2 regions of the Arthrobacter sp. 8AJ genome follow, and region 2 is predicted to be linked to the other one. Evidence: riboswitches for the same ligand, from Rfam matches in the RefSeq annotation. Region 2 holds a riboswitch; the other holds the start of a gene.
What was found. A riboswitch is a leader RNA that binds a small molecule or an ion and turns the genes downstream of it on or off. The one in region 2 is predicted to bind cyclic di-AMP.

Region 1 (7,468 bases), 1.3 Mb from region 2:
CTCACCACCGCGTCGCCCTTTGGCTACCGGGTGAGCCCCATCACCGGCGGCTCCGGAGACTTCCACCGCGGCCAGGACTTCGTGGCGCAGTGCGGAACGTCCGTCCTGGCGGCCGCGACCGGCACCGTGACCTTCGCAGGCTGGCACCAGTACGGCGGTGGGAACCGGGTGGTCATCGACCACGGCAACGGGCTGGAGACCACCTACAACCACCTGTCGTCGTTCAACGTCAAGGTGGGACAGACCGTCTCCCGCGGCGAGGTCGTGGCGCTCAGCGGCACCACGGGCGCATCCACCGGCTGCCACCTGCACTTTGAGGTCCAGGTCAACGGCGAAGTGGTCGATCCCATGGGCTGGCTGTAACCGAATGAGTGTGCACTCTCAGATCGTAGCGACTTGCCGTGACCTGAATGTGACATTGAAACAAAACTGCTGTACCGTCTAACTCGCGTCAACTTTTCCGAAGTTGACGCTCTTGAGTGGATTGCCTAACTCTGCCACCGCTCAAGGTCCGTTCGCATTTCATCGTCTGGCAGGGGCGGGGGAACCAATTTTGGCCTTCATTTCCTGAAGGCCTTGGGGTTAAGTCATGAGCTTCCCAGGAAGCAGAGTGGCCGGGTGACTCCCATCCGAATCCGACAGCTCACCTCGCAGGCATTGGGAGAGGCTACCTTCGTGTCTTCACGCCATCATTCTGCGCGCCACCGTGCGCAAACGGTTCGCACCAACCCCCTGGACGCCGTGTCCAAGGCCGTCAGTGCAAATGCCGGGACCGTAGGCCGCCAGGCTGCCGTTGTGGCAGCCGCATCGGGCCTTATCCTGAGCATGGGCCTGCCCGCCACCGCAGCTGACACCACCGCCGGTGTCTCTGCATCCACCGAGTCCGGTTCGGCCCAGACGGCCCTCGCCGTCACCGCCGCCCCCACGGCTACGGTTTCCTTCGAGCGTCCCGCCGTCAAGACCACCGCAGCTCCAAAGGTGGAAGCGGTGCGTCCCCAGTCCACCGCACCGGCCGTGCGCGACGCCGCTGCCACTGCAGGCCAGGACGCTGCCCCTGCCGCCAAGGCTGCAGAGACTGTCTCCGCCGCAACCTCCGGTATTGCAGCAATCGCCTACACCGGCATCGGCCACTCCTACGTCTGGGGCGGCACCAGCCCCGTTACAGGCTGGGACTGCTCCGGGTTCGTCCAGTGGGTCTACGCCCAGGCCGGCATCAGCATCCCCCGCACCAACGCGTGGAACATCATGACCCCCACCTCCACCCCGCAGCCGGGCGACCTTGTGGTCCAGAACGGCGGCGCGCACGTGGGCATCTACGTCGGCAACGGCATGATGGTCAGCGCACTCAACCCTTCCCAGGGCACGCTGCTCCACTCGCCTGCAGCCACCGGTACCTCGTCGTACTACCACCTCAACAAGTAGTTCTTGGGCTTCACGCTCCAAGGGCTATTTCTTTGCCCAAAGCTTTTTCGCTAGAAACCACATCCCCGTTCGGGATGCGCCGGCGTACCCCCAAGATGCCGGCGCATCCAGCTTCCCTTTGCCTGCCTACACGCGGTTCGAAGGAAAAACGAAAGAGAGAACTGATGACGACTCGTGCTACCGCACGGCACCGCGCCGAGGTCACCAAAACCAACTCGATCGCTGTCATTGCCAAAGCTGTCAGCGACAACGCCGGTGGCATGGGCCGCCAGGCTGCTGTCATCGCTGCTGCTTCCGGCCTGGTCCTGACCAGTGGCATTGCGGCCAACGCTGCCGACACCAACGTCAAGCGCGATTCCGCTCCCGCGTCCCAGATGGAAGTTGAATCCGTCGTCGACGCCCCGATCTCCGCGGCTTCCACCATTGCCATCAGCTACGAGAAGCCTGCCGTTACCACCACGCCGGCTCCCGTCGCCGAGCCTGAGCCCGAGGTTCAGGTACAGGAAGCTGCTCCTGCCGCCCAGCCGGCTGCTCCCAAGGTCACCGCCAAGGTTGCCACGGCTGCCGCTCCGGCCGCCCCTGCAGCCCAGGCTTCGGCCAGCGGCAAGGGTGCTGCCATCCTGTCCGCAGCCTATGCACAGCTCGGTGTCATGCAGGACTGCACCATGCTGGTGACCAACTCCCTGGCCGCCGTGGGCATCCACTTCCACGACTGGCCGGCCGGTTACCTGTCCCTGGGCCGCACCGTGAGTGCAGCCGAAGCGCAGCCGGGCGACCTTATCTACTACGCCAACGGCGGCTCGGGCATGGCCCACATCGCTGTGTACGCCGGCAACGGCATGGCCGTCCACGGTGGCTACAACGGAAACCAGACCGTGGTCTTCAGCGCGAACGTGGGTTCCGGCCCCGTCTTCATCCGCGTCAACTAAGCATTCCAGTGGCGGCCTGATCCAGCGCCGGCCGCGAATTGGGCAAGGGACCCCCGCCACCAGGCGGGGGTCCCTTGCGCTTTAATGGGTTCCTCCAGTGGAGCCCTTGCCTTTCCCGTCTTCGGGCCCGGTTGGGCTCCGGGGCGGCGATTACCTGATTCTGCATTTCTTTGTTTACTCTTGTGATGTCGATCCATAGCCCGGACATGCCGAGGGCAGCCGGCCCTCGTGCCCCTGACGGGTGCGGCCGTGAAGAGGTAAGTGCATGCGCACTCTCGTTCTGAATGCTGGATATGAACCGCTGGCGGTTATCACTTTCCGCCGGGCGCTGGTGCTTGTGCTCACGGGCAAGGCAAGCGTGGTGGCCGAGGGGGATGACCCGGTGGTAGGGCCCACCGACGTCCTGGGCCGCCCGTCCGTGATCCTCCTCAACCGCTACATCCGGCCCCGGTACAACCACTCGACGGCAGTCAGCCGGAGGGGTGTGCTCCGGCGCGACGGACATAAATGTGCCTACTGCGGCAAGGCGGCGCACACAATCGACCACGTTCACCCGAAGTCCCGGGGCGGTGCCGATTCATGGGAGAACCTTGTGGCCGCCTGCCTGCGGTGCAACAACGTCAAGGGCGACCACACTCCCGCGGAAATGGGCTGGACCCTTCGGTTCGTGCCCGAGCCGCCGCACGGAACGATCTGGCAGATCAAGGAACTGGAGAAGCCGACGCCGGCGTGGGATCCGTTCCTGCTCCCGGAGCGCGCCGCCTGACGCCCTCGCGCTGCCCGGCAGCCCAGCTGATCGCTAGGCTGGGGGAGTGCAAGAGAGCATGTTGGTTTTCGATGCCCTGATCCTGGCCGGGGGGCGGTCATCCCGGCTGGGCGGGGTACCCAAGCAGTCCCTGGTATACCAGGGCCAGACCCTCCTCGAGCGTGCCGTGGCCGCGGCAGCCGGCGCCCGCCGCACCGGGGTGGTCGGTGATGCGGGATCCCTGCCGGGAGAGTCCGGGGCCGCGGGTTCGGCGGCCCCGTCAACCCGGCCGTCCACCCTGCTGATGTGCCGCGAGGAGCCGCGGTTCGCCGGGCCTGCTGCCGCAATAGCCGCAGGCCTGGCCGCGCTGGCCCAGGGAGGCGAAGGGGCGCCCTACTGCCTGGTGCTGGCGTGCGACATGCCGCTGGCCTCCCAGGCGGTGGCTGTGCTGAAGGATGCCCTGACGCGCACCGATGTGGCGGACGGTGGGGGCGGCGTGATGGCTTGTTCCGGGGATGGCAGGGCTCAGCCCTTGGCAGGTTTTTACAGCACGGCTGGGTTAACAAAAGCCTGCGCCGACCTGGCTGCGCGCAGCGCCCTGGTCAACGGATCCGTGAGGGCGCTCCTTGCTAGTCTGGACGTGCAGCTTGTCACAGTCCCCGCCGGGTCCACATCCGATGTGGATACCTGGGACGATGCTGCCGCGCTGGGGATTTCCGCCGGGAACCAGCGCGCGGGCCAGGACCGGTTCATGGGCGGAGCTAACGTGGGAGGCAAGTCGTGAAAAGCCAGGATGAGACGCTGGAAGAGTGGTGCAGGGCGCTTCTCCAGGCCTACAAGCTTGAAGATGTCCAGGTGGATGTCAACGCCGTGCTGGCGCTGGCCGGCGTCGCTGCCCATGCGGTTGTCAGGCCGGCCGCGCCGCTGACCACCTTCATCGCAGGCTTCGCCGCGGGACTGGCGGCTGCTCCCGGCAGGGCAATGGACGCAGCATCGATGGACGCGGCGCTGGCCGTTGCCCGTTCCCTGGCCGAAGACTACGACGCTGAAGCTGCCGGGACTCCCGGCGAATGACGGCAGAACGCCACAGCGATCCGGAGGCGCCACCGGGCAGTGATGCAGAGGCGCACAAAACTGAACAGCCGCATGATGCCCACCATCATGCGGCCCACACCTGGCAAGAAGCCCGGCAAGCTGCGTTCGATGCAGCAACCCCCATACCCCCCGGGCCGGTGGCGCTCCGGATAGCCCTGGGCCGCCGGCTTGACCGGGACATCGTGGCCCTTCAGGACATGCCCCACTACGCGTCCTCAGCCATGGACGGCTGGGCGGTCAACGGCAGCGGCCCGTGGATCCCCGTGGAGCCCGGAACGCGGCTGGCACCGCACCAGGCCAGTCCCATCGCCACGGGAGGCCTCATCCCGCCCGGCGCCAAGGCAGTTCTTCGCACCGAAAATGCTGTCCTCGGCACGGACGATGAAGGGCTCCCCATCCTGATGACCGGCGGCAAGGCGCGCCCGGGTGAGCCCCGCGCCGGAGAGCACATCCGCAAGGCCGGGGAGGAAGCATTGGAAGGGGACACCCTGGTCAAGGCAGGGGTGGAGCTCAACCCGGCACACCTGGCGCTGGCCGCCCTGGCCGGTTACGACGAAGTCCAGGTCCAGGGGAAGCCGGTGGTCCGCCTGGTGCTTACGGGGTCAGAGGTGGTGGAACAGGGCACGCCGGCCCCGGGCCAGGTGCGCGACACGTTCGGCCCCCAGTTGCCCGACGTCGTTGCCATGCTGGGCGGCATCACCGGCGGACAGCAGCGGATCGGCGATTCCTACGACGAATGGCTGGCGGCGCTTGAGGACGTGCTGCCGGAGGTGCCCGGCGCGCCGGACCTGCCCGCCGACGTCGTTATCACCACCGGGGGTACCGGGCGCTCCGGAACGGACCACCTGCGGCGGGCTGTGGCGGAGCTCGGCGGACGGCTCATCATCGACGGCGTGGCAATGCGTCCGGGACACCCCGCGGTTCTCGCCGAACTTCCGGACGGCCGCTTCGTCCTGGGGCTTCCTGGCAACCCGCTGGCGGCCATGATGGCCCTCTCCACCGTGGGTGCTCCGCTGCTGGCCGCGTTGGGGCACCGCCCCATGCCGCCCGTGGAGGAAGTGCCCTGCGGGACGATGGTCGAGCCGGACCCCGGACGCACCAGGCTGATGCCGTTCCGGCTGCTGTACGGCATGGCGTCTCCGGCGCAGCATACGGGACCGGGCATGATGCGCGGGCTGGCTGCTGCCGATGGGGTCCTGGTGGTGCCGCCGCACGGAGTGCAGTTGGGCGAACTGGTGCCGGCCTTCGCGCTGCCCTGGGGGCCGCCCATTCCGCGCCGCGGTGACGGGGAGGCCAAAGCCAAACCGCGGAGCACTGCCCGGACCGGCCAGCCCAAGGCCAAGCCGGCACCCAGTGGGCCCGTGGACTGGAGCGCCCTCCTGGGCTAAGCCGGTCCTGGGTTGGTCCCGTGGGCCGGGGCAGGCTCTGTTGGTGCCATGATGGAGTAATGAACAGGCAGGGTGGAACATGGGACGAGTAACCCAGCGCCGCAAGGTGCACAAATATCTCCTGGATGGTTCTCCGGGTGCCCTGGAGTACCCGGTCCGCCACCGCGAGGATGTCCTCGCCGTGGAAGAACCGCTGGAAATCCGGCTGGGCGGGCTGTCCTATTCGGTCACCATGCGCACGCCCGGCGACGATTTTGACCTGGTGGCCGGATTCCTGGTGTCCGAAGGGGTTATCTGGACCCCTGAACAGCTGGTGTCGCTGCGGTTCTGCGCCGGCGAGGACGAAAACGGCGTCCAGACATTCAACGTGGTGGAGGCCCAGTTGCGGCCGGACGTGCCACTCCCCGACACCGGCCGCAGGGTCTATACGTCCAGCTCCTGCGGCATTTGCGGGACGGACTCCATCGAAGCCGTCCAGAAGTCCTCGCACCACAGCCCGCAGGCGGACCCGCTGACGGTGGACGCCAAGGTCCTGGCCTCCCTGCCGGACCTGCTGCGGGAGTCCCAGCGCGTCTTTGATGACACCGGCGGCGTTCACGCGGCGGGCCTGTTCAGGATCGACGACGACGGCGCGCCACGGCTCCTGTGCCTGCGCGAAGACGTGGGGCGGCACAATGCGGTGGACAAAGTGGTGGGCTGGGCTCTGCGCGAAGGGCTCCTGCCGTTGACCGGGACGGTCCTCCAAGTGTCCGGCCGGGCATCCTTCGAGCTGGTGCAGAAAGCCTCGCTCGCCGGAATTCCCGTCCTGGCTGCCGTCAGTGCCCCGTCCAGCCTCGCCGTGGAACTGGCAGAAGCGAACGGTTTGACCGTGGCGGGATTCAGCCGCGGCACCAGTTTCAACATCTATGCCGGGGACTCCCGGATCCTGAGGCCCGAACCCGCCGTCCCAAGGACGTAGCGGCGCCAACGCCCGGGCCGGCCCGCTGCCTGGGCGCAGGGGGTTGGTTGCAGTGCTGTCAGCGGGTAGATTTGTCCATCGAATGGACTCGATGATCCAGTCTCCAGCTTAAAGAGGACCTATATTGCATGACGACCGCAGGATCACGGAAGTCCGCCTGGCCAGGTTTGTGCGGGAGCGCATTGTCCCTGCCGTTTACAGCAGGACAGTCCCGCTTGCCCTGAGCAGTTGGGAAGTGCCCGGTGAGCCGGTCCCCGCGCTCGAGGCGATGCGGCAGGAGTTCCAGCCGCAGGAGCACGGTGCCCCCTGGGGGCGGCCGTGGGGTACCACCTGGCTGCGGCTGCAGGGGGAGGTGCCCGAATCCTGGGGCGGCGGCCCGGACACCACGGTGGAGGTGGTGGTGGACCTGGGGTTCACCACCGAGGCCCCGGGGTTCCAGTGCGAGGGCATCGCCTGGCGCTCCGATGGCAGCATCATCAAGGCAATATCACCCCGCAACCAGTACATCCCGCTCAAGCTGCTGGGCAGCGGCATGGCCGTGGACTTCTACGTTGAGGCGGCCGCGAACCCGGACATGGCCCAGGGCTGGACGTTTGCCGCCACCCCGTTGGGGGACAGGGCGACCGCCGGGGAAGCCCCGCAGTACCGGCTGGGAAACATCGCCATCGCCGAACTGAACCAGACCGTGTGGGAACTCCAGCAGGACATCTGGACCCTTGCCGGCCTCATGGAGCAGCTTCCGCTGGAGCTCCCGCGCCGCCACGAGATCCTCCGGGCGCTCGAACACATGATGGACGTGATGGACCCGGACGATGTTGCCGGGACCGCGGCGGCAGGGCGGCGGGCGCTTACCGACGTCCTGACCAGGCCCGCCTATGCCTCCGCGCACCAACTGGTTGCCACCGGGCATGCGCACATCGACTCCGCCTGG
Region 2 (7,468 bases):
AAACAGTGTCATGCTGGAGCGGAGTTTCCTGGCGTCGATACCGCCGAAAATGTCGTCGGCCGACTGGTCGGCGTGGTTTGCCAGGACCAGCGCGCACTCCAGGAGCCGCGGACCCAGCACCTCGTGGTCCAGGTAGGCGCGGGCCTCCGCCAGCGAGGAAATGGCGTACTTGCGGGACATGTCGCTCTGTCCCAGCCCGGCAATCTGCGGGAAGACAAACCACATCCAGTGCCCGGACTTCCTGCCGACCTGCAGCTCGCCCAGCGCCTGCTCATAGGTTCCGCCGGTGTTTTGGGCGGCAACAAAACGCTCAAGGTCAAACGGTTCATTCATGTGGATCTCCTCGGTACGTTTCAAATGGACAAGCCTTTTTCAAGGGCGCCGGCCGCCGCCCGCAGCTGCGGGTCCGGGTCTTCCCGCCACCGCGCCAGGACAACGCCTGCCCGCTGCCGCTCGCGCTCCCCCAGCCCCGCCAGCAACGGGACCAGGACGTCGGTAAGAAGGGGCCCGGTCAGGTCCGCCGCCTGCGCGGAGCGAAGGAAGCCCTCCAGCCGGGTCAGGTCAGAGTGACGGAGCAGCCGCACCCGTGACTGCAGCAGCACCACCGCTGCCAGGCGGCGCTCGAACACCGGCCGGGAACCGGGCCGCGGCTGACCCCACAGGGCGGACGCCAGCATGACCGTGCCGTCATGGTCCAGGTCCTTGAACTTCCGCAGCGCATCACGCACGGTCCCGCGGACGGCCCCCACAGAAGAACCATAAGAGGCCAGTACCCCGCCCAGCCGGGCCCCGACGTCGTCCGCACGATACCAGGCGCCCTCGTTCTGCAGGGTCCGGTCCACGAAATCCGCCGCCGCGGACACAACGTCCGCCGTACCGGTCACCGTCCGCGCCCGGACGCCGCGTGCCGGATGCAGTACGGGGTCCAGGGGCGGGCTTCCAGCCTGCCCTCGGCGATGGGCTCCCCGCAGACGGCGCAGGTTCCATAGGTCCCCGCCGCCAGCCGGGCAAGGGCCGCCTCAATCTGGTCCAGGCCCGCCGAACTCTGTTTCAGGAGCGCGGAGGCCTGTGAGAGTTCGAAGGCGATGGTGGCACCCTCGGGATCGTGCTCGTCATCGACATTGGAATCCTGGCGCGCCGAGTTTGCTGCCTCGATGTCCGCCCGCAGCGCCGGCAACAGTGCCAGGCGCCGCGCCCGCTCCTCTTCGAGCATCGCACGGAACCGTTCGAAATCTGGCATGTTGACAGCCTAACGCGTCAGTCAGTACCAGTTCAGGGATACGGAGTGGTTCCAGGCCGCGCACGGGGAACCGTAGCGGTCGCGGATGTAGCCCAGGCCCCATTCGATCTGGGTGCGGTAGCTGGTGAGCCAGTCACCGCCGGCGCTGGCGTACTTCCCCGGGGGCAGGGCCTGCGGAATCCCATAGGCTCCGGAATAGGCATTGGTGGCGGTGGTCAGCCAGTTGGACTCCTTGGTCCACAGCTGGGCCAGGCACAGGAACTGGTCCTGACCCCACCCGTAGGCGGGCAGGCGTCCGGACGCGTAGCTTTTGGCCCCGGCGGGGTCGTTCACCGCACCGCCGGGAACAGAAGGCACGACGACGGCGGGAGGGCTTGGCGGGGCCGGTGCCGGGTCTTCCGGAGCGGGAGGGCCGGGGTTGCTGACGCCGGGATTGCTGACGGCGCCGGGGGCTGGACCGGGTTGTGCCGGATTGGCCTGGGCCGGGCTGCCACTGCGGCCGCCCTGGCTGCAGCCTCCGCCTGCCCGCGGGCCTGCTCCTCAGCGGCGGCACGTTTGGCCGCCTGGGCCGCCTCGTAGGCGGCCAGTGCGGCCTGGCCCTGGCGGTACTCACCCTCCATGGCCGCCGTCGTACCTTTCAGGGTGGCGAGCTGGGCGGTCAGCTCGCTGCCGTGCCGCTGCTCCTCTGCGACGCGTCGGGCCAGCGAATCCTGGGCGGAACGTGCGGCGTCCAGTTTTGCTTTCGCTTCCCCGGACAGGCGTTCCCGCTCGCTCCTGGCGGCTTTTTCCTGTTCGGTGAGGGCGGTGGCCGTCTTTTCGGCGGCGGCAGCACTGGCGACCAGGGTGGCAGTCTTGTCGCCCACGAGCTTGACCAGGTTGAGCCCCTGGACGCTGTTGGTTTCCAGGGCGTCCAGCGCGACGAAGAATCCTGCATTGGTACCGCCGGTCTTGTAGGACTGGACGGCCAGGGCACCGATGTCCTTCCGGTGCCGGGCCAGTTCCGCGTTGGCACGGGCGGCGTGGGCGGACAGGGTATCCAGGCGGGAGGTGGCTGCCTGCAGCGCGGCGTCTGCGGCGGCGTAGTCGGCGGCCGAGCGCACGGCCATCCCGCCTGCTGCCTCCGAATCCGCCTCAAGGTCCGTCAGGAGTCCATTAATGGTGGCGATTTCTGCGGCTTTTGCCGCTTCGGACGATTTCGCCTCCTGCACGTCCGCCCAGGAGGGATACCCGCCGGGCGGTGGCGGCTCGTCGGCCGCCGCCGGCAGCATGGTGCCTGCGGCCAGGGCAAGGGCCAGGAGGCCTCCCTGCCAAGGGAGCCTCGCGATGGTCACGAACAGGGGCATAGTCCGGAAGCTTACCGCCGGATTCCCGCGCAACGCAGGCTGCTGTTTCCACATTGTTACCGTGCTCAACAGGAAAAGTATCAGCAGAGGTCCGCCCAGGAACGCCCTGGAATGTCCAGACGTTTGCGCAATGCGAGAGAAGAACATCGTATGTTATCCAAATGTGACAATTGCGATGCACCTGGGTTATGGTCGACTGGTGTCCCTCTCAGACGGGACATTCCCGTCAGCATGCCGAGCCCTGCCGCTGATCATGGGATCCAACCGCTCCAGTTGGCAGGGACGGGGGAACCAAGTTTCCACGGCCATATTGTGGCCTAGGGGTTAAGTCGAATGCGCTTCCGCCTACCGCGGAGCCGCTTCCGGCCGGGTATCTCCAGCCCGAACCCGACAGCTCACCCCGCAGGCATGGGAGAGGCGATCAACCGTGTCAAAAAATTCCATTTCAGCCCGTCACCGCGCGACTCCGGCCCGCTCCATTGTGCTCGAGGGCCTCGCCGTAACAGCAAAATCCCAGGCCCGCTCGCTGGGCCGCCCGGCGCTCGCCGTTGCTGCAGCGTCCGGCATCGCCTTCGGAGTCGGCGCCCCGGCCCATGCAGGTGTATCCGGCCCGGACACCACTGAGCAGACCAGCGTCCAGGCCACCTCGGCACCCGCTGCCCCGGCCGCAGCCCCCGCTGCAGCAGCAGGTAACGTCCACACCGTCGTTTCCGGCGACACCCTTGGCGCCATCGCTTCAGCCTACGGCGTCAGCCTCAATGACGTGCTGTCCGCCAACGGCCTGGGACTGTCCTCGATCATCTACCCGGGCGACCAGATCCAGATTCCGGGCGCAGGCTACACCGCAGCCCCGGCGCCGGCCCCTGCAGCAGCACCCGTGCAGGCCGCAGCCGCCACCGCTCCGGCGAACACCGGCATGAACATGTCTTACGCCTCGGCAACCCCCGTGGCATCAACCACCGGCACCGGCACCGGCGCAGCGATCCTCGCCTCGGCCTACGGCCAGCTGGGCGTCAAGCAGGATTGCACCGCCATGGTCGAGAAGGCGCTGCGTTCCGTCGGCAAGTCCGTGGGCGACCTGGCCCCCACCCAGTTCTTCCAGTACGGCACCGTTGTAGGCGCTCCCGCCCCCGGCGACCTGATCATCACCTCCGGACACGTGGGCGTTTACGCAGGCAACGGCCAGGTTGTCAGCGGCGGCGTCAACGGCTTCGACACGCAGGTGCACTCCATCAGCTGGCTCGGCGGCTACTCCGCTGTGCGCGTAGCCTAGTCTTCGCACTGTCCGGTGCCCTTGGCGGCCCCGGACGAAGCAGGAGGGTGGCAGCCGGGAATACCGGTTGCCACCCTCCTGTCGTTTTGCCCCCGCGGCCCGCTGCGGTCAGGTGCCGCAGAAGGTCATGTAGCTGCCGAAGTCGTCGGGCGCCCCCTGCAGGTAGCGTTCCAGGCCGGGCCGCTCGGTGAAGGGGTCGCTGACCGCCTCCAGCAGTTGCTGCAGTGGAGCCAGGTTTCCGGCGGTGGCAGCGGACAGCGCCTCTTCCACCAGGTGGTTCCGCGGAATGTAGGCCGGGTTCACGCTGTCCATCAGCTCCGGGTCAGGTTGCAGCGCCTGCCACCGGTCCAGCCAGGCATCGAGGGCGGCCAGGTCGAGGACCATGCCGCGCACGGGACGAAGGTCCCCGCGGGCCGCTTTGCCCAGGTTGCGGAAGAACAGGGTGTAGTCCACGGGTCCGTCCTTAAGAAGGTCGAGGACATCATCCACCAGGGCCCCGGCGCCGTTTTCATCGACGCTGTCCAGCCCCAGCTTGGCCGTCATCCCGCGGGTCCATGCCTGGCTGTAGTGGCCCCGGAAACTGCCCAGGACCTCCACTGCCGGGGCCACGGCTTTCTCCTGGTCCTGGTCAATCAGCGGCAGCATGGCCTCGGCGAGCCGGGCCAGGTTCCATTCGGCCAGGACAGGCTGGTTGGCATAGGCATAGCGTCCGCCGACGTCAATGGAACTGTAAACGGCGGCCGGGTTGAAGGCATCCATGAACGCGCACGGGCCGTAGTCGATGGTTTCCCCGGAGATGGTCATGTTGTCCGTGTTCATGACCCCGTGTACGAAGCCAACGAGCATCCACCGGGCCACCAGCTCCGCCTGGGCGGAGACGACCGCCGCGAACAGCGCAAGGTAGGGGTTGTCGGCATCCGCCGCGTGGGGGTAGTGCCTGCCGATGGCGTGGTCCGCCAGCCGCTTCAGGAGGTCCATATTTTCGGTGGCGCGGGCGTACTGGAAGCTGCCGACGCGCAAATGGCTGCCCGCAACCCGCGCCAGGACGGCGCCGGGCAGCATGTCATCGCGCCGGACCTGCCGGCCGGTGGCCACGACGGCGAGTGAACGGGTGGTGGGAATGTGCAGTGCGTGCATGGCCTCACTGACGATGTACTCACGCAGCATGGGCCCGACCACGGCACGGCCGTCCCCCGCGCGGGCGAAGGGCGTTCGCCCCGAACCTTTGAGATGGACGTCCAGGAGGCGGCCGGCCCGGTCAGTGACCTCGCCCAGCAGCAGGGCCCGTCCGTCGCCGAGCAGGGGCGAATACCCGCCAAACTGGTGTCCGGCGTACGCCTGCGCCACGGGTGTGGCACCGGCCGGCACATGGTTTCCCACAAGGAGCCGCACACCCTCGGGGCTGCGCAGGTACTGCGGGTCGAGGCCCAGGTCCGTTGCCAGTTTCCCGTTCAGGACGAGGAGCTCAGGGCTGGGCGCTTCCTCGGCCTGCCAGGGCACGGCGAGTTCCGCCAGTTCCCGGGCGAAACGGCCATCGAAAGTGACCGTGGATTCAGCTGCTGCCGTCATGGTTTAACCCTATCGCCGTTGTTGGGGCCGCCGTGGGACGGGGATGCGGTCAAGGTCGTTGGCGGCGATCACGGTAACCCCCGGAGCCCGTGCCTGCGCCTGTTGTTCCAGCACTGAGACGTCGTCGCCGTACCGTGCGGAGAAGTGGGTGAGCACCAGGGTGCGGGCCCTGCCGGACGCCGCCAGCTCCCCGGCCTGCCCGGCAGTGAGGTGCAGGTATTGCCGTGCCAGGGCGTCGTCGTCGTCACTGAACGTTGACTCGGTGACCAGCAGGTCAGCCCCGTCCGCCAGGTCCTCGGCGCCCGGGCACGGCGCGGTGTCCATAATGAAGGCGAAGCGCTGGCCCGGCCTGGGTACGCTCACATCCTCCAGCCTGACTGCCCCAAGGACGCCGTCGCGTTGCAGCCGGCCCACATCCGGCCCTCCGATTCCTGCCGCCCGGAGCCGCTCCGGCAGTAACGTGCGTCCGTCAGGCTCCCTTAGCTGGTAACCGTAGGTCTCGATGCGGTGCCTCAGGGGCTGCACCTCCAGGCAGTCCGCCACGGGCCCGGCGCCCGAATGCGGGTGGAGCCGCAGGTCGATGCCGGGCGAACCCACTGCCACCAAGGCCTGCACCACCGGGTCACCCGACGCCGGATAGTGCAGGTGGACAGGGTGTGGCACACCGTCAAGGGCCATCCGGGACAGGACCCCAGGCAACCCGTAGCAGTGGTCACCGTGCACATGGGTGAGGCAGATCCTGGTGATGTGGCCGGCCGCGACGCCGGCGTGGATCATCTGGCGCTGGGTTCCCTCACCGGGGTCGAAAAGCAGCCCCTCGCCGTCCCAGCGCAGGAAGTAGCCGTTGTGGTTCCGAGTCCGGGTGGGAACCTGGGAAGCGGTGCCCAATACCACCAGTTCACGCACCGCCGGCGCCTGCCGTTCCGCCATGCAGCCCCTTGGCGTAGGCGGCCTGGCCGATGTGCTGAAGGCAGTCCCCCAGAATGCTGACCAGCCGCACTCCGAGGGTCACAGGTGGATTCCAGTGCCTGTCAACCACGCGGTCCAGGTCCGGATCAGCAATGTCTTCCAGGACCTTGGCGGTCTGCCGGTGGACGGCTTCGTAGTACTCCTGCAACAGCTCCCGCGGCGCCCTGACGGCGTCCACCTGTTCACTGGAGTGGCCGTAGCCCGTGTCGCGTTCCCCCAGCGGAAGGCCGAAACGCTTAACGAAACCTTCAGCGGTCCACACCTGTTCCAGGCCCGCAGCGGAGGCTACCTGCGCATCCTCCACCCGGCCCGTATGCCAGATCAGCCACGCGATGGAATTGCCGTTGCCACCCGGCCGGCGCTGCAGCTGCGCCGCGTCCAGCCCGTCGAGGGCCTCCCGGACCAGGCCCGGGAGCCGATCGAAGGACTCCAGCAGCAGTTCTTTGGATTGCATGGGTCTCCCTCCCCTGCCGGCCGGGCCACGCCGGCCCGGCCCGCGGGGTTGCTAGCGTTCCAGGTCGTCGGGCTCAAACTCGCTGAGCGGCGAGCCGCCAAAATTCTCCTCGTCGTCGCTGCCGTCAGCCTCGAGGCCGGTGGGGGCTTCCCCAAAATCGACATCCGCTGCGGCCTCCCCCAGGGTGGGGGTGTCCGGCGATACCTGCTCATCGCCCGAACGGTACCGCGCCCGGGCGCTTTCATCCCGCAGCGCCTGGTCGCTCAGGAAGTCCTCCTCTTCACCGGAGAGGGCCTCGTCCTGCAGCAAGGGGTCATCCTGCCAGCGGTCGGGGTTGTTTTCGGCAGCACCCGGGTAGCTGTCAGGCTCCCCCGATACGGGGTCCAGTTCCAGGGACGACGCCGCGCCGGGAGTTTCGTCGAGAAGCACGTCGTCCTGCTCCACGACTTCCAGCTCATCGTCCGGGACGTTCTGTTCAGTCATGATGGTGCCTTTCTCGTTGCGGTGGGCAGACAATAGTAAGCATACTGACCAACAAATGCTGATGGAACCTCAGGTGCACCCGGCAGCAAGGAGAAAGCCCATGGAAGGCAATGAACCTCTGGACGGGGACGCGGCAG

Region 1: linked by a shared signal. The riboswitch ahead of BACI349Y_RS15310 (C40 family peptidase) and the one ahead of BACI349Y_RS09330 (C40 family peptidase) in region 2 are both predicted to bind cyclic di-AMP.

Annotation. Positions count from the first base shown of each region.
Region 1 is NZ_LR733289.1:3,299,330-3,306,797, reverse strand. It holds gene BACI349Y_RS15315 (M23 family metallopeptidase) at 1-363, shown strand, start outside; cyclic di-AMP (ydaO/yuaA leader) riboswitch at 492-671, shown strand; gene BACI349Y_RS15310 (C40 family peptidase) at 742-1,422, shown strand; gene BACI349Y_RS15305 (NlpC/P60 family protein) at 1,587-2,351, shown strand; gene BACI349Y_RS15300 (HNH endonuclease) at 2,617-3,117, shown strand; gene mobA (molybdenum cofactor guanylyltransferase) at 3,164-3,880, shown strand; gene BACI349Y_RS20345 (DUF6457 domain-containing protein) at 3,877-4,170, shown strand; gene BACI349Y_RS15290 (molybdopterin molybdotransferase MoeA) at 4,167-5,579, shown strand; gene fdhD (formate dehydrogenase accessory sulfurtransferase FdhD) at 5,659-6,537, shown strand; gene BACI349Y_RS15280 (alpha-mannosidase) at 6,662-7,468, shown strand, end outside.
Region 2 is NZ_LR733289.1:1,998,812-2,006,279, reverse strand. It holds gene BACI349Y_RS09350 (DUF1810 domain-containing protein) at 1-333, opposite strand, end outside; gene BACI349Y_RS09345 (DNA alkylation repair protein) at 354-884, opposite strand; gene BACI349Y_RS09340 (TraR/DksA family transcriptional regulator) at 881-1,240, opposite strand; gene BACI349Y_RS20250 (hypothetical protein) at 1,262-1,573, opposite strand; gene BACI349Y_RS09335 (coiled-coil domain-containing protein) at 1,570-2,583, opposite strand; cyclic di-AMP (ydaO/yuaA leader) riboswitch at 2,836-3,007, shown strand; gene BACI349Y_RS09330 (C40 family peptidase) at 3,011-3,856, shown strand; gene BACI349Y_RS09325 (protein adenylyltransferase SelO) at 3,965-5,425, opposite strand; gene BACI349Y_RS09320 (ribonuclease Z) at 5,435-6,331, opposite strand; gene BACI349Y_RS09315 (mycothiol transferase) at 6,324-6,848, opposite strand; gene BACI349Y_RS09310 (hypothetical protein) at 6,900-7,331, opposite strand; gene BACI349Y_RS09305 (AI-2E family transporter) at 7,432-7,468, shown strand, end outside.